4 regions of the Mesorhizobium sp. WSM4815 genome follow, and region 3 is predicted to be linked to each of the others. Evidence: riboswitches for the same ligand, from Rfam matches in the RefSeq annotation. Region 3 holds a riboswitch; each other region holds the start of a gene.
The links. A riboswitch is a leader RNA that binds a small molecule or an ion and turns the genes downstream of it on or off. The one in region 3 is predicted to bind cobalamin.

Region 1: linked by a shared signal. The riboswitch ahead of metE (5-methyltetrahydropteroyltriglutamate--homocysteine S-methyltransferase) and the one ahead of AC0L2B_RS05480 (DUF1636 family protein) in region 3 are both predicted to bind cobalamin.
Region 2: linked by a shared signal. The riboswitch ahead of AC0L2B_RS03720 (ABC transporter ATP-binding protein) and the one ahead of AC0L2B_RS05480 (DUF1636 family protein) in region 3 are both predicted to bind cobalamin.
Region 4: linked by a shared signal. The riboswitch ahead of AC0L2B_RS30575 (aromatic ring-hydroxylating oxygenase subunit alpha) and the one ahead of AC0L2B_RS05480 (DUF1636 family protein) in region 3 are both predicted to bind cobalamin.

The regions. Positions count from the first base shown of each region.
Region 1 covers NZ_JBVVQS010000089.1:109,735-114,062, reverse strand. Annotated here, with positions in the region: gene metE (5-methyltetrahydropteroyltriglutamate--homocysteine S-methyltransferase) at 1-2,297, opposite strand, end outside; cobalamin riboswitch at 2,412-2,612, opposite strand; gene AC0L2B_RS12185 (adenosine kinase) at 2,999-3,991, opposite strand; gene metK (methionine adenosyltransferase) at 4,100-4,328, opposite strand, start outside.
Region 2 covers NZ_JBVVQS010000075.1:1,361-5,688, forward strand. Annotated here, with positions in the region: gene AC0L2B_RS03710 (bifunctional helix-turn-helix transcriptional regulator/GNAT family N-acetyltransferase) at 1-77, shown strand, start outside; gene AC0L2B_RS03715 (AraC family transcriptional regulator) at 249-1,082, opposite strand; cobalamin riboswitch at 1,348-1,552, shown strand; gene AC0L2B_RS03720 (ABC transporter ATP-binding protein) at 1,640-2,452, shown strand; gene AC0L2B_RS03725 (ABC transporter substrate-binding protein) at 2,449-3,396, shown strand; gene AC0L2B_RS03730 (FecCD family ABC transporter permease) at 3,426-4,328, shown strand, end outside.
Region 3 covers NZ_JBVVQS010000078.1:92,512-96,839, reverse strand. Annotated here, with positions in the region: partial or broken gene AC0L2B_RS05490 (cobaltochelatase subunit CobN) at 1-1,021, opposite strand, end outside; gene cobW (cobalamin biosynthesis protein CobW) at 1,040-2,077, opposite strand; gene AC0L2B_RS05480 (DUF1636 family protein) at 2,074-2,508, opposite strand; cobalamin riboswitch at 2,547-2,749, opposite strand; gene AC0L2B_RS05475 (winged helix-turn-helix domain-containing protein) at 3,009-4,208, opposite strand.
Region 4 covers NZ_JBVVQS010000102.1:371,109-375,436, reverse strand. Annotated here, with positions in the region: gene AC0L2B_RS30590 (DUF680 domain-containing protein) at 48-284, opposite strand; gene AC0L2B_RS30585 (DUF680 domain-containing protein) at 359-583, opposite strand; gene AC0L2B_RS30580 (DUF680 domain-containing protein) at 651-857, opposite strand; cobalamin riboswitch at 1,365-1,567, shown strand; gene AC0L2B_RS30575 (aromatic ring-hydroxylating oxygenase subunit alpha) at 1,681-2,928, shown strand; gene AC0L2B_RS30570 (FAD-binding oxidoreductase) at 2,952-4,082, shown strand; gene AC0L2B_RS30565 (FAD-binding oxidoreductase) at 4,092-4,328, opposite strand, start outside.

The DNA of each region.
Region 1 (4,328 bases), on a different contig from region 3:
GCGGCAGCGACCATGTTCATGAGGGCAGGCCGGACCTCCTCCCATTTCCTTGTTTTGAGGCCACAATCCGGATTCACCCACAGTTGGCCGTCCGACAGTCGCGCGCGGGCAAGTTGGGCGAGATGTAAAATTTCGCCGACTTCCGGGATACGTGGTGAGTGAATGTCGTAGACGCCAGGACCGATGTCATTCGGATATTTGGACTTCGTGAAGGCGTCTAGCAGTTCCATTTTGGAGCGCGACGTCTCAATCGAAATCACGTCCGCGTCCAGTTCAGCGATCGAGTCGATGATCTCATTGAACTCAGAATAGCACATGTGGGTGTGAATTTGGGTCGCGTCCGCTACACCCGTTGAAGCGAGCCGGAAGCATTCGACAGCCCAGCCGAGATAATGTTTCCAGTCGGACTTCCGCAGGGGCAAGCCTTCGCGAAACGCGGCCTCATCGATCTGGATCACCCTTGCGCCAGCTCTTTCCAGGTCGGCCACTTCATCGCGGATGGCGAGCGCGATTTGGCGGCAGACCTCGGCGCGGGGTACGTCGTCGCGCACAAAAGACCAGTTAAGAATGGTCACTGGGCCTGTGAGCATGCCCTTTACCGGCTTTTTCGTCAGCGACTGGGCAAATTGCCACCAGAGGACCGTCATCGGATTGGGCCGCGATACGTCGCCGAAGATGATGGGAGGGCGCACGAGCCGGGAGCCGTAACTTTGCACCCAGCCATGCTGGGTGAAGGCGAGGCCGGACAGCTGCTCGCCGAAATGCTGCACCATGTCGTGTCGTTCGAACTCGCCGTGTACCAGCACGTCCAGCCCGATCTCCTCCTGCCAACGCACAGCCGCCTCAGTCTCCTTCTTCAGGAAGGCCTGGTAGTCGACATAGCTCAGCCGGCCCTTCGCGTGAGCGGAGCGCGCCCTGCGCACCTCGGGCGTCTGCGGGAAGGACCCGATGGTCGTCGTCGGGAACGGCGGCAGGCGGAGCGTGTCGGCCTGGACTCTCGAGCGCTTGGCAAATGCGCTCTTTCGTTGCTTCATGACGCCGTCAATGCTGCTAATTCGACCGTGGACGAGCGGATCATGGACCTTTGTAGACATTGCGCGCGCGGCGGCCGCCTCGGCAGAAGCTTTCAATGAGCCTGCTACGGCCTCCCTGCCTTCGGATAAGGCTTGGGCCAGCACGAGCAGCTCTTCAGTCTTCTGGGCGGCGAATGCCAGCCACGAACTGACGTCCACATCCAGCGCGGTCTCCATCCGCAGGTCCATCGGCACATGAAGCATCGAGCAGGAAGGCGCAATCTCGACGCGATCCAGCGGCCAGCCGGCAACGACCGGCTTGATGCGGTCGAGAATGGCAGCCAGGTTCGCGCGCCAGACGTTGCGGCCGTCGATCAAGCCAAGTGAGAGCACCAGATCCTTCGGTGCGAGCCGACCAACCGTCTCCAACTGCTCGGGAGCGCGCACGAGATCGAGATGTAGGCCCGCCAGGCGCAGCGAAAGCGTGGTCTCGAGATTGTCCCCGAGCGGCCCGAAATAGGTAGCCAGCATAATTTTCAACTTGGGCGCGGCTTTCGACAGCTGGCCATAGGTGAATTCGAAGGCAGCTCGTTCGATCGGGTTAAGATCGAGCACAAGCGCCGGCTCATCAATCTGCACCCAGTCCGCCCCCGAGAGCTCCAGCGTCCGCAGGAGTTGCTCGTAGACGGGCAGCAGCCGCGGTAGGAGCGCTATCGGATCGAAACCCTGGTCGGGAGACTTCGCCAGCTTGAGGAAGGTGACCGGTCCAAGGATGACCGGGCGTGTATGGATGCCAAGCTCTTTTGCCTCCAGAAAGTGATCGACTGGGTTCGTCGACGAGAGCGCGAATGTCTGATCCTGGCTCAGCTCCGGCACGATGTAGTGGTAGTTAGTGTCGAACCATTTGGTCATTTCCATCGCGGTTACGCGCTGCCCCTGAACTGCATGCCCGTGACTGGCGTGTCCACAACCCGCAGTATCGCCTTGCGTCCCGCGCGCCATCGCGAAGTAGATGTCGAGCGGGACCTCGCCGCCCGTCCAGCCGTAACGAGCTGGCACGGCGCCGACCATTGCTGCGGTGTCGAGCACATGGTCATACAGTGAGAAGTCGTTCGACGGGATTTTCGACACGCCGCGGTCGTGCTGCTCGCTCCAGCTGGCGGCACGGAGTGCCTTCGCCGTCGACAGAAGGTTGGCAGCAGAAGATTTTCCGGACCAGTAGCTTTCGAGCGCGAATTTCAGTTCTCGCCGGCGACCGACACGCGGCATGCCAAGCGTTGCTATGGGAACTTGCTGGGAGACATTCATTCCATACCCCGATGGTTGCGGCGGGGACAAGGAAGGCGCTAGCAGGCCGGCATAAACGCCGAGCTGCCGCGGCCACCAGACACCCCGCCCGTGACGTTGTTTACCGTGGCAGGTCTCCTGGCTCGCGGGTCACAGCCTCTGCCCCGTCTTCCCGGGGCAGTTCGCCCCAGTGACATTGATGGGTTTGGCTCGCCGCTTACAGTTGCGGGGGCAGCGCCGGCATTGCACCGGCTTCCCTCTTAGCTCTGCTACGGCAACGCCTAGCGGAGAACCACGACACGCGGACAATCGCAGCAGCCCGCTTTGTTGTCAATGAGGTATAAAGAAATGTTTATGTGTTTATGTGAACTGTTCACCTGCGGCTCCCAATTCGGAGGTCGCCGTAGAGCTGAGCCTTCTGCGCCACTCTCCGGTGTGCGCAGGCTGTGCCTGGCCGCTCGGGCAATCTGCCATTTGTACGATCCCGTCCCAAAACGACTTCGTCAAAAATGGCGCGTGTTGGCCATTCATGATCGGCAGTACTGGCCCGAAGTGCGACAACGTTCCTGAGCCTCAACAACCAGAAATTTGGAGAAAAACCGCCATCCTTCTCGGACTGGTACGCGTTCGATTTACACGCGCTCGTCTGGACAGCCTGCACAACAGGAAGGTGGGCAACACGTGGCGGAAATGCCGCCCTACAGCGAACCCGCCTGTTCAGCCTCGCGGCGCAAATTCTGCCGGGGTCTGGGGCCGATCTGCTGGATCACCAATCCGGCCGCCAGTGAGCCAAGGTCGCCGCAGGTCTGCAGGTCGCGGCCTTGCGTGTAGCCATGCAGGAAGCCGGCGGCATAGAGATCGCCGGCGCCTGTCGTGTCAACCAGTTCCTTGATCGCGGTCGCCTTGATCACCACGGTCTCGCCGCCGCGCACGATCACCGAGCCCTTTTCAGAACAGGTCACGGCGGCGATCCTGCAATCCGTGCGGATCTGCGCCAGTGCCTCGTCGAACGAGGCGGTCTGGTACAGCGACTTGATCTCGTGGCTGTTGGCAAACACGATGTCGACGGTGCCCGAGCGCATCAGCTCCAGAAACTCCTCGCGGTAGCGGTCGACGCAGAACGAATCCGACAATGTCATCGACACTTCGCGCCCGGCTGCGTGGGCGAGCTTCGCCGTCTGCCGGAACGCTTCCTTGGCGCGCGGCGGGTCCCACAGATAGCCCTCGAAATAGGTAACGGCGGCGCCCGACGCCTTGTCCGCCTCGACATCCTCCGGACCGAGCTCGACGCAAGCGCCGAGATAGGTGTTCATCGAGCGCTCGCCGTCCGGCGTGACGAAGATCATCGAGCGCGCCGTCGGCGGTTCGCCATTGAGCGGCCTGGTGTCGAAGGCGACGCCCTGGGCGTGCATGTCATGGGCGTAGATCTCGCCGAGCGTGTCATTCGAGACCTTGCCGAAGAAGGCGGCGCGGCCGCCGAAGCTGGCGACGCCCGCCGCCGTGTTGCCGGCGCTGCCGCCGGAGGCTTCGATGGCCGGGCCCATGCGGCTGTAGAGCAGCTCGGCGCGCCTCATGTCGATCAAATTCATCGCGCCCTTGATGATGCCGTTCGTCTCAAGGAATGCCTCGTCGCACTGGGCGATGATGTCGACAATGGCATTACCGATACAAAGCACGTCATAGTCCAGCATCTATTCATATCTCCGCCAAAAACCCACCCTCTGCCGCGCCGGGCGCGGGCGGGTTTTTGCAGGTGTGGAATGGAGTTGCCGTATGCCGCTGCATCCAACATCGGCGCATCACGCTGCTGCCGGTCCTGCCTCACGCAGCAGGTCCTCAGCTCTGTCCGTCCTTTCCCACGTGAACTCCGGCTCTTCGCGGCCGAAGTGTCCGTATGTCGCGGTCTTGCGGTATATTGGGCGTAAGAGATCAAGCATCTTGATGATGCCTTTCGGTCGGAGATTGAAAAGCTCAAGAACGACGCGCTCGATCCTTTTTTCGTCGATCTTTGCGGTTCCGAAGGTATTG
Region 2 (4,328 bases), on a different contig from region 3:
TCAAGCTGGCCAATCAGCAGCGCCACCACGCCTTCGGCAAGGATCTGGTCGGCCAGAACTGGAACCTGGAGTTGTAGCGTCTTTCCCTTCTCCCCTTGTGGGAGAAGGTGGATCGGCGCGCAGCGCCGAGACGGTTGAGGGGTGTTGGCCGGATCGCCGGCGGTGCCAAGCTGGAACACCCCTCATCCGGCCGCTTCGCGGCCACCTTCTCCCACAAGGGGATAAGGCAAGACAAGGCGGAGGCTTCCTCACCCTTTGACCGGTATCCAGATTTCCAGCCCGCCATTGCCGCTGCGCGGATCGAATTCGGGACCGTAGCGCTCGAATTCGGGCGCGTCGGCAATCTTGTGCCCGGAGGCCGGCAGCCATTTGTTCCAGATCGTGTTGACCGTGCGGCGGATGGTCGAGATGTGGTCACGATGGGCGAACACGGCGCATTTCTGCGCCGGCACGCGTACGCGCGAAAACCCCTTCGGCAGGTCCGAAAAATCGGACACCTCGACGCCGGCGATATAGTCGAAATTGCCTGCATCGTCGCCGTTGACGCAGACGCCATAGGCGATGTCGCCGACCTCGCCTGGAATGTTGCCGACATAGGGGCCGAACCGCTGCCACTGCATCGGAATGCCGGCGCTGGTTTCGCAGCTGTAGCGCTCGCCGAGACCGGCGATGAGGAACGGCCGGCTGGTTTCGAAACGCGGCGGCTCGAGATTGGCGAGGAAGGACTGGTCCATCAGGATCGGCTCCACGAGATCGAGGTTTTTGAGCGAGCCTTGCGCGCGCACCAGTTCCGGCGTGGTGCCGAACTGGTCGCGGAAGGCACGGGTGAAAGCCTCATGCGAGGCATAGCCGGCGTCGAGCGCGACCGAGAGGATGTCCGGTGCGCCGGCGGCGAGCCTGCGCGCCGCCTCGGTCAGCCGGCGAGAACGCAGGTAGCCCATCACCGAACGTCCGGTCGCCGCACCGAAAGCCCGCGTCACGTGAAAGCGCGACACACCGCTGCTGTTGGCGACATCGTCGAGCGAGATGGCCTCCGGCAGATGGCTTTCGACGAACCACAGCGCTTTCTCGGTCGGGTTCATATGGCTCCTTGCTGTGGGACTGCGCATTGGCCAGGTCATGGTATCGCTTGCTGGTGGAGGCAGTTTGATCGAAATTGCGCACCGCGCAATGCGACGGTGGTCGGCAAGTCGAAGGCGTTGGGCGAAGGGCTTGACGGGAGCAGGCGTTGTCTTTTAAGTAGTAACGTTATTACATTACGAGATTCGGTATGCTCGTTCTGACAAGACCATTGCTCGCGGGGCACTCTGGAACCCGGAAATTTATTGCGCTGGGATTGGCGGAAAACTAGGGTCGCTGACTGATGGTCCCCAAGCCGAAAGGCGAGGGGTGAAAAGGGAACACGGTGAGATTTTCGGATCGAGGCCGTGGCTGCCCCCGCAACTGTAAGCGGCGAGCAAAATCCGAAAATGCCACTGGCCGGCAAGGCTGGGAAGGCAGGATGGCGCAAGGACCCGCGAGCCAGGAGACCTGCCATCGCACGAGTTGACCGGACGGGGTGTGCCGGGAGGAGACGTGGACATCGGTCTTGTCGGCCGGTCCAGCTTCCTTCCGTCGCCATTGAGAAAGTGACGGTAAGTTGGACGCCTGCCAGCCTCTTCTTGAAGCGCGTGAACTGAGCGCCACGGCGAATGGCCAGCGCCTGGTCAGTGCGGTCAGCCTTTCGGTCGCGGCGGGAGACCGCCTCGCCATCATCGGTCCCAACGGCGCCGGCAAGACGACGCTGCTGCGCATGCTATGCGGCACGCTGCGTCCGAGCGGGGGAGATGTGAGATTTTCCGGACGCCGGCTGGAGACATTTCCGGCCGCCGAGCGGGCGCTGCACATGGCGGTCGTCGGCCAGACCGGTCAGCCCGATCCGCGGCTTGCCGTGATCGACTACGTCGGACTTGGGCGGGTCCCGCATGCCGGCTTGCGACGCAGGAGCGAGCAACGCGACATCGTCGTCGAAGCGCTTCGCAGAACCGGCCTGGTGCCGCTGCTCGGCCGCACCATCGGCTCGCTGTCGGGTGGTGAGCGGCAACGCGCTCAACTGGCGCGCGCCATCGCCCAGGAGCCGAAAATCCTGTTCCTCGATGAACCGACCAATCATCTCGATCCGCGCGCCCGCAGCGAACTTCTCGAACTCGTATCGCAGCTTGGCATGACCGTCGTGGCGGTGCTGCATGATCTGTCGCTGGTCACGCCATTTGCCACCAGGGTCGCGGTGATGAACGAGGCCCGCCTGCAGGCACTCGCCGGTCCGCGCGAGGCGCTGACCAAGCAGTTGATCCGCGAGATTTTCGGCGTCGAGGTGCTTCGGCTGCGCCATCCCACCGAAGACCGCGAACTCACGGTGTTCGAAGTCCCGAACCGTGCCTCTTCTGATCTAACCAAGGAGCAACACCCGTGAAACGCCTCGCATTGCCTTTTGCCTCTCTGCTGCTTGCCCAGGCCGCCTTCGCTTTCCCGGTAACAGTCGACAGCTGCGGCACACCGCTGACGTTCGACGCCGCGCCGAAGCGCGCCGTCATCCAGGATATGAACATGGCCGAGATGGCCTTCGCGCTGCGGCTGCAACCGTCGATCGTCGGCCTGACCGGCATCACCGGATGGTACAAGGTCGATCCGGAATTCAAGGCCGGGCAGGGCGCGATTCCGGAACTTGCGCCGAAATACCCGACGCTCGAAAACCTGGTCGCGGTCGAGCCCGATTTCTTCTTCGCCGGCTGGTATTACGGCATGAAGCCGGGCGGCGAGGTAACGCCCGATACGCTGGCGCCGCACGGCATCAAGACGCTGGTGCTGACGGAAAGCTGCGTCCATCTCGACAACAACCGCCCCGCCGCCTCGATGGACCTGCTCTACGGCGACATCGAAAAGCTGGGCAGGATTTTCGGCAAGGGGGCCGAGGCGAAAAAACTCGTTTCAGGCTGGAAAGCGCAACTCGCCGATATCACGGCAAAGGTCGGCGACCGCGAGGGGACGCGGGTGTTTCTCTACGACTCCGGCGAAGACAAACCCTTCACATCAGGCAAGTTCGCGATCCCCAGCGCCATGATCGCCGCTGCCGGCGGCGACAACATCATGGCCGACATGCAGACGAGCTGGGGCAACACGGATTGGGAAACGGTCGCTTCCCGCAATCCGCAGTTCCTGATCCTGCTCGACTACCAGGACGGCGGCGGTTACAGGAAACTGCTCGACTTCCTCAAAGTCCATCCGGCAATGAAGGAGACCGACGCGGTCCGGAATGAGCGCTTCGTCGCGCTGCGCTATGCCGAGCTGACGCCCGGACCCGCCAACATCGAGGCGATCGGCAAGATCGCCAGCGCGATGCACCCGGAAGCCTTCTGAGCTTGCGCCACAGGGCGTTCGAATTGGCCATGGCAGCAGGAGTGGCAGCAATCGCCGCTCTTGCTCTGCTGTCGATCGCCTATGGATCGACGGTCATAGCGTTGAGCGACGTGATTGCTGCGCTCGGACATGCGGCCGGGCTGGATGGAGACCTCGTGCCCGGCTCGGTCGGCAATATCCCGGTCGCCAAGATCCCGGTTGCCAAGATTGTCGTCGATCTCAGGCTGCCGCGCACCATCATGGCGATCTGTGTCGGCGCCGGGCTGGGCGTCATCGGCGCGCTGCTGCAGACGGTAACCCGAAACGACCTCGCCGATCCGTTCCTGTTCGGCCTTTCCTCCGGTGCGGCGGCGGGTGCTGTTTCCGTCATCACCATTTTTGGCGACCGTTTCGGCATCTGGACGTTGCCGGTTGCCGCCTTCACCGGCGGCATATTGGCCGCCGGCATCGTGCTTTTGCTGGTTTCGCGGGTGAGGGGGCAAGGCCCCGAACGGCTGATACTGGCCGGGCTTGCCGTCTCGTTCATGTTCATTGCCTTGACCAACTATCTCGTCTTCGCCGGAGACCAGCGCGCCGCTCACTCGGTTTTGTTCTGGACGATGGGCGGGCTCGGCCTGGCGCGATGGGACAATGTCGGGCTGGCTGCTCTTGGCGCGTGCACCATTCTTGCTTATGGCCTGTGGAACCATCGCAAGCTCGACGCCTTCCTGGCCGGCGAGAATGCTGCCGAAAGCCTCGGCGTGCCGGTTGTGCGGATGCGCAGGACGGCGTTTCTCGTCGCTGCCTTCTCGACGGCGATCCTGGTCTCGGTCGCAGGTGTCATCGGTTTCGTCGGGCTGATGATCCCGCATCTGTCCCGGCCCCTGGCCGGCCCGTTGCATCTGCGCCTGATTGCAAGCTGCGCCCTCTTCGGAGCGATGCTGCTGCTGACA
Region 3 (4,328 bases):
TGAAGGAAACGGCGCCGGCAAGGATGCGGCCGTCGAGTTCCGGCAGGACGACATGCATGGCGAGGTCGGCGGGCGCCAGGCCGCGCTGGTTGTCTTGCCAGATATCGCGGCGTGTCGTCGCGACGATGACCTGAAAAACAGGAACGCCGGCGCGGTCGAACAGGGTTTCGACGCCGGGCTCGGCACCCGAGGCGAAGGCGGTCGCGGTGATGATGGCGGCCGGCTTCAGCGCGGCAAGCGCGGTCTCGACAAAGGCGAGCGAGGCCGGGTCCTTGAGGCTGGAGACGAAGATCGGCACGGGGGCCATGCCGCGCTGCCGCAGCGCTTCAAAAAGCGCTTCGATCGGCGCGACATCGGCGGCGAGCAGCATCGAGCGGTAGAAGAGAATGGGGATGATTGGGGCGGATTCTATGGCTGCAAGGCGCGAAGGAACGCCAGCATTTGAAAAGTCCGGTCTTTCTACGACCCCCAATCCCGGCTCATAAAATCCCGCCTTCGGCACGACAACCGGCTCCGCGACTGCCACATCTGATCCCGCGAGACTTGCCAGCCTCTGCACCAGCGCCGTCATATTCTCCGGGCCGCCTTCGCGGAAATAGCCGAGCAGGCCGTCGAGCTCCTGGCGCGGCAGCGTCGAGCCTTCGATCAGCCGGAGATCCTCGTCGCGGCATTCGCCGGGCAGCAGCGCCAGTTTTATGCCGTGCGCGCGGGCGGTCGAGGCGAGCTGGTCGCAGCCGTAGCGCCACCAGTCGTAGCCGCCGAGGATGCGAACCAGAACAACCCTGGCGTGCCGGGCGACACTGTCGATCCACAGGTCGACGGACATCGGATGGCGCAGATCGCGCAAGGCGGCCAGCCGCATCGACGGCAGCCGATCCGCATCTGCCTGCCATGCCGCCGCCAGCCCGGCCAGATCGCTGTCGGTGAAGGACAGCGCCACGACATCCGCAGGCGTCTGCCTGAGATCGACAGGCTCGGCAAGATCGTCGAGCGAGGCGGATGTGGTGGTGAGGATGTGCATCGCGGCTCGTGCCTGAGGTCAGCCGGCGAGAATACGCTCGATGGCCGGGCGGTTCAGCCCTTTCAGGCCGATGACGACGAGGCGGGAGCGGCGATCGTCGGCGGCGGTCCAGGCGCGATCGTAGTAGTGGTTGACGCGCGGCCCGACTGCCTGCAGCAACAGCCGCATCGGCTTGCCGCCGACCTCGACGAAGCCTTTTACGCGCAGCACGTTTTCTTCCTCCGCCGCCGTGGCGACACGCAACGCCAGCTCATCGGGATTGGCAATCGACGGAATGTCGATGACGAACGAGTCGAAATCGTCATGCTCGTGATCGAGCTCGTCGTCGTGGTGCGTCTTGCGGTTCTCGATGTCGTCCTCGACGGCAAGGCCGAGGCCGAGCAGCACGGACGGATCGACCTTGCCCTGCGAGGCCGGCACGATCTTCACCGCGCGGGCGGCGTGCTTCCCGATGACGGCATTGGCGCGGGCCGAGCCGGCGGCGTCCATCAGGTCGCTCTTTGACAATATGATCAGGTCGGCGCAGGCGAGCTGGTCCTCGAACACCTCCTCGACCGGATCGTCGTGGTCGAGCGTCTCGTCCTGCGCGCGCTGCGCCTGCAGGGCGTCCATGTCGTTGGCAACGCGGCCTTCGGCCAGCGCCGGTCCGTCGACCACGGCAATGACGCCGTCGACCGTCACCCGGCTCTTCACCGTCGGCCACTGGAAGGCCTGGACCAGCGGCTTGGGCAGCGCCAGCCCGGAGGTTTCGATCAGGATATGGTCGACCCTGGGCGTCAGCGACAGGATCTGGTCGAGCGCCGGGACGAAATCGTCGGCGACGGTGCAGCAGATGCAGCCATTGGCCAGTTCGACGATGTTTTCCTCAGGGCAGGTGTCGATGCCGCATCCCTTAAGAATCTCGCCATCGATGCCGATGTCGCCGAACTCGTTGACGATGATGGCCAGCCGCTTGCCGCCGGCGTTTTCGAGCAGATGGCGGATCAGCGTCGTCTTGCCGGCGCCGAGGAAGCCGGTGACGACGGTGCAGGGCACACGCGAGACGGAAGTGGTCATATCTGGTCCTTCAAAAGGTCGAGGGGTGGGATGCGGGCAACGAGGCCGCGCTTCAGGCAATCGGGGCGGCCGCGCCATGGGATGAGGCCGTCGGTCGAGGTGGCGAAGAGTTTTGCGCCGGTGATGAGATCGGCGCCGCTGGTCGCGGTCAGGTCGCCGAAGACATAGCTCCAGCAGCCGTCGCGCAGGATAGCGGCGCTGAGGCGGCGCTTGCAGTTGCCGAGGCATTCGACGCTGCGGATACGGATATTTTCGCCAGAGGCGGCGCGGCGCGTGTCTTCGGCCAACAATTCGCCGGCGCGAGGATGGCCGTCGGAGCCGGTCTCGTCACGGCAGGAGGCGCAGACGATCACGGTGACGTCGGCCAGAGCATCATCATCGCCGGACAATACGCCCGCTGTCTCAGCCGAAAAACTGCTGTCGCGTTCCAAATCAGGCTCCTTGCCCGGAAAACCCGCCAGGCGATCGGATTCTTTTGTCCTAGACGGCAGGTCTCCTGGCTCGCGGGTCATCGCCTTGGTGCCGCCTTCCCGGGATTTTCCCAGTGGTTATCGGCCTTGGCTCGTCGCTTACAGTTGCGGGGACAGCCGCGGATTTGAAATCGGATTTCGCACCGCATTCCCTCTTGGCTCCTCCCTTTGCCGAGAGGAGACCGTCTGAACCGGATTTAGGCTTGTGGAGGCAGTCGTGTCAACGCACGTCTACGACGCGGCGAGGGAAACGCTGCGGGGCAATTTTCGCGTCGGCGCTGTCCCTCATTGCCCTGCCGGGCATTTCTCCCCGTATAGTGACGGGGAGAAAGAGCTGGCCGCAACGGCGGCGCCTGCAACGCTGGCGATTGGCGAAACCATCGATGACAGCATCCCTCTCCCCGTCTCTATACGGGGAGAGGACGCCGGCAGGCAGGTGAGGGGCAGCGCCCACATCGACCTCACGAAACCGCGACATCCGCCAGCGCATGGCCCAGATCCCCCGCAGGCGTCACCTCGATGCGTTCGAGCCCGAGCCAGCCCTGCATCAGCTTCAATTCCTCAAAAAGTTCGGCGGCGGTTTGCGGCGGCGCGCCGGGTTCGGCATAGGCGGCATGGACGCGCAGCACGCCGGCCGGGCGGTCGGCCTTAAGGTCGATGCGCGCCACGATCCTTTCGCCGAGCAGGAACGGCAGCACATAATAGCCGTATTGGCGCTTTTCGGCAGGGGTGTAGATCTCGATGCGATAGCGGAAGTCGAACAGTCTTTCCGTACGCGCCCGCTCGAAGACTACCGGATCGAAGGGAGCGAGCAAGGCGCGCGCCTCGATCTTGCGCGGAAAACGGGCATTCCTGTGAAGATAGGCGGGCTTGCTCCAGCCTTCGACGGTCACCGGCAAGAGGTCGCCGGCCTCGACCAGTTCCTCGATGCGGCCTTTGATGTCGGCGGGGGAGAGGCGGAAATAGTCGCGCAGGTCGCCTGCTGTCGCGACGCCGTGGGCGCGGGCGGAAATGCGCAGCAATTCGCGGTGCGCATCCTCAGGCGAGGGCACAGGCAAGGCAAGTACTGCCGGCGGCAGCACGCGCTGCGGCAGGTCATAAAGCCGCTCGAAGCCACGACGTGACGCCGTGGTGATGCGGCCGGCCCAGAACAGCCATTCGAAAGCGTGCTTGGCGTCGCTCCAGCCCCACCAGCCGCCTGAGCCTTTCTGGCCTTCCAGGGCGGAAGCGGCGATCGGGCCGCGTTCGACGACCTCGCGAAAGATGTCTTCAATGTAGGCGGTGCGCTCGCGGCCCCACTTGGCCAGCCCGTTATACATTTCCTCGCCACGTTCGGCCCGTTCCATGCGCCAGCGCATCAGCGGATAGGTTTCGACCGGCAGAAAGGAGGCTTCGTGCGCCCAATATTCGAAGAGTTTGCGCTTGCGCGTCACGGCGGCGTTGTCGAGCAGGGCGAGCGGGTAGGGGCCAAGCCGCGAATAGAGCGGCATATAATGGGCACGCACCACCGCGCTGACGGAATCGATCTGCAGCAGACCGGTCCGGCCAAGCACACGGGCCAGATGGCGGCGATCGGGCGTGCCGTTAGGGCGAGGATCGGCAAACCCCTGTGCGGCAAGCGCGATGCGCCGGGCCATGGCGAGCGAGATTTTTTCCTTCATACAGGCGGCACTCTGTCGGCGTTTGACCAAAGGTGGGAGAGATGATTCCGCACCATGCTAGCAGGGTTCTGGCGGCATCCATGTCAGGAGAGAAAAGTGGAGTAAAAAGCGAAGGAAATC
Region 4 (4,328 bases), on a different contig from region 3:
GCGCATCGTGCTTTCCGAGAATCGGAACCGATTTTCGGGCCGATGCGCTAGCGGCCGAACAGGTTCCGGTCGCTGCCCTGCGGGGCCGACTTCTGTACGTCGCCCGACGAGTTGAGCAGCTTGTAGACCGGCGAGCCGGTATTGCGTACCGAAGAAGTCTGCGTGTTGTCGACGTTGATGGTCGCCTGCTTGTTGATGTCGGTTCTGCCAAAGTTGTCGCTACCGGCAAAAGCGCCGCCCGCAGCAATCAAAAGCGCGGCGGCGGTAAGAACGATCTTCTTCATTTTCAAAACTCCTGGATTTTCTTGGTTCCGCCAGCCCGGCGGGCAAATGCCGCCGCCGCTGTTGGAACGAACTGTTAGTTGTTGCCGAACAGGTTACGGTCGCTGCCGTTGACGGGTTTCTCGTCAGCCGGAACCGGATTCTGCGGCGAAGCCGAATTCCGAATCGAAGCCGTGTACGAGTTGCTGTCGACCGCAGCGGCCGGCTGGTTGGCGCCGTTCGATCCAAAGTTGTCGCTGCCGGCAAAAGCGCTGCCGGATATGGCCACAATGGCGGCGGTGGCAAGAATGAGCTTCTTCATTTCAAATACTCCTGAGTTCCTCAGATCCCGAGCGGCGGACCGCCACTTTGCTGTTTGGGACCAGCTGTTAATTGTTGCCGAAAAGGTTGCGGTCGGCGCCCTGGCCAACGGGCTGCTTTTCAGCGTGAGCCGGCGTCTGGACAGAGGCCGTATACGAGCTGTCGACCGAAGCAGTCGGCTGGGTGGCGGCGTTGGACCCATAATGGTCGCTGCCGGCAAAGGCGCTGCCGGTGATGGCCAGAGCGGCGACGGCAGCAAGAGCGATCTTTTTCATTTTAGTACTCCAGTATCTTAGTCTTCAGTCCGTCTAGCGGCGTGTCTTGGGAGGATGCGCGCGTCGTTCGGACAGCCCCGATGTGGGAAGGCCATTCGGCGGATTCCAATCACGAAGTTGTTCCGTATGGACCAAGAATCTACACCTTGAAATTGTACCAGAAGCATCTACTACCATGGTTTTATGGTTCGTTTTCAATATCTTATTCAAAATTAGCCATTCATGATTTGACGGATTGGCGGATCTGCGTTCACAGCATGCTGTACTCATTGTCAACAGAAACGAACCGTTCGGTTCGATTTTAGAGGCGGCTAATAGTCACTTTTGTAAACTGTTAACCTTCCTGGTCGCCGCCGCGGGTCGGATTCGATGTCACGGCAGCCGACAATGGCCGCCGACAAAGTGGGGTTTCAGCCCTGCAGATATAAACCTGCAGGTTTCGCAGGCGGTGTCGCGCCGCATGGATACGATGTCGCTTTCATGCCGGCAGTCAGCCGGCCGGCATGATTAGATCACGCCATCTCAGGTGCCGCTTGGTGACGACGAAGCGGAGAATTGGGAAGCCGGTCAGAACCCGGCGCTGCCCCCGCAACGGTGGTGGAGTTCAAGTCGCAACGGGAGACCACTGGGCCACAAGCCTGGGAAGGTGTCGCGACGAGTCCGCAAGGACACTCCAGAGCCCGGAAACCAGCCCGAGATTTTCAGACTCGACTGATCGCGGTGGGCGGTCAAGAGGTGGATGATGCACGTCCGGCCCTGTCGCCGGCGTGCAAACGGTCCTCCCTCCATCACCACCAGTTCAGTCCTTACACGAGGACAGGACATGGACGCGCGCAACGACATGCTGAGGCTCTTGCACGGCCGCAGGCAAGGCTATTCGCTCGAGCAGCCCTTCTACACCGATCCAGATTTCTTCAAGCTCGACATGGAGCTGATCTGGTATCGCGACTGGCTGTTCATCGGCCACGATTGCGAGTTGCCGAAAGCTGGCAGCTATATCACCGCCCAGATCGGCGACTATCCGGTCGTGCTGGTCCGCGACCAGCAAGGCAAGATCAATGCCTTCCACAATTCCTGCCGGCATCGCGGCAGCCGTGTCTGCAATGCCGACAAGGGCACTGCGGCGAAGCTGGTCTGCCCCTATCACCAGTGGACCTACGAGCTGGACGGCCGGCTGTTGTTTGCTCGCCAGATGGCAGACGGCTTCGACAAGAGCCAGTTCAGCCTGAAGCCGGTGGCTTGCGAAAGCGTTGCCGGCTACATCTTTATCTGCTTGGCCAACGAGCCGGCCGACTTCGCGCCGATGCGCGCCATGATCGAGCCTTACCTGCTGCCGCACCGGCTGCGCGAGGCAAAAATCGCCTTCGAATCGACCATCGTCGAGAAGGGCAACTGGAAGCTCGTCTGGGAGAACAACCGCGAGTGCTACCATTGCGCCGGCAACCATCCGGAACTCTGCAAGACATTCCCGGAAGCGCCGACCGTGACCGGCGTGCAGGGCGCCGACAGCGATCCGGAGATGCTCGCGCACTGGGCGAAATGCGAGGCGGCGGGCTTGCCGAGCAAGTTCCGCATCGATCCGGCCGGGCAGTATCGCGTCACCCGCGCGCCGCTGCTGCGCGACGCCGTCAGCTACACGATGACGGGAAGACGCGCGGTGAAGAAGAACCTTTCCGACAGCGTTTCGACCGACCGTATCGGCTCGCTGCTGCTCTATCACTATCCGACGAGTTGGAACCATATCCTCGGCGATCATGCCGTCACCTTCCGCGTGCTGCCGATCAGTGCCACGGAAACGGCCGTCACCACCAAATGGCTTGTCCACAAGGACGCGGTCGAAGGCGTCGATTACGACCTCGCCGAACTCACCCATGTCTGGACCGAGACCAACGACCAGGACCGTCGCATTGTCGAGGAAAACGCCTTCGGCATCCTGTCGCCGGCCTATGAGCCCGGCCCCTATTCGGAACTGCATGAGGGCGGCGTCATCCAGTTCGTCGAATGGTACGCCTCCTTCATCGGGCCGCGCCTTGCCGAGGCCGGGCGGCCGGCGCTGCGCAGCGTCGCCTGAACGAGGTCAAGGGGATGAATGCGATGACGGACCTTGGCCTCTACCGCCATCTCGACGAGATGGCGCCCTGGAACGACAGGCTCCAGGTGCTGGAAGTCATCGGCGTCAGCGACGAGGCGCCTGACGTGAAGACCTTCACCTTCCGCTCTGACAACCAGACCTGGTTCCGCTACAGACCGGGGCAGTTCGTGACGCTGGAACTGCCGACCACCGAGGGCCCGATGATGCGGACCTATACGCTGTCGTCCTCGCCGTCGAGGCCGTTCTCGATCGCGGTGACGGTGAAAGCGCAGGCCGGCAGCCTCGGCACCCGCTGGATGTTCGACAATCTGAAGCCCGGCGTTCACGTGAAGGCCTATGGGCCGGCGGGCGACTTTTCGCTGCACAGCCATCCAGCGGCCAAGTATCTGTTCATTTCGGCCGGCTCAGGCGTGACGCCGATGATGTCGATGCTGCGCTGGCTGAACGACTGCGCGCCATGGACAGATGTCGGCTTCGTCAACTGCGCGCGAAAGCCCGAGGAGATCATCTTCCGCAAGGAGCTCGAGCTGCTCGGCAGCCGCATGCCGGGCCTGACGCTCGGCTTCATGATCGAGGAGCGGTCCAGCCGTGAGGGCTGGTTCGGCCATATGGGCCGGATCGACGCGATACGGCTGCCGCTGCTGGCGCCCGATTTTCGCGAGCGCGAAATTTTCTGCTGCGGCCCCGGCCCGTTCATGCGCGCCGTGCGGCAGATGCTGGAGGCGGCCGGCTTCGACATGGCCAACTACCATCAGGAGAGCTTTGCGGCCCCGGCGGTGGAGGAAATTCCGGCCCCGTTCGGTTCGCCGGCAGAGGGTGGGCCGGCAAAAGGTGGGCCAGCAGAGGGCGGGATCGAGGTACCTGCCGAGGCCGCAACGCCGATCCGCTTTTCGCTTTCGGATATTGATGCCGAATGCGTTGCCGGCCAGACCGTGCTGCAGACGGCGCGCGCTTCGGGCGTACGCATCCCCGCAGCCTGCGAGTTCGGCCTGTGCGGAACCTGCAAGGTGAAAAAGGTCTCGGGCACGGTCGAGATGAGCCACAATGGCGGCATCCTCGATCACGAGATCGACGACGGCTTCATCCTTGCCTGCTGTTCGAAGCCGCTGGCGGCGCTCGAGATCGACGCCTGACCGGGGAGCTTAAACCCCGTAGCGCTCGGTGCGGATGAGGCTTGCCGGAACGCCGGCATCGATCAGCGCCTGGGCGGCGGCTGACACGAAGGCATTCGAGCCGCAGACAAAGGCGAACCTTGGCGGCGCGGGCAGCCGCAGCATCGATTGCTCCATCATCGCGGCATCGACCCGCCGCGAATAGTCTGACGGGCGCGGGGCGGCCTCGCGGGTCAGCGCCAACACCAGATCGAAGCCGTCCCGGCG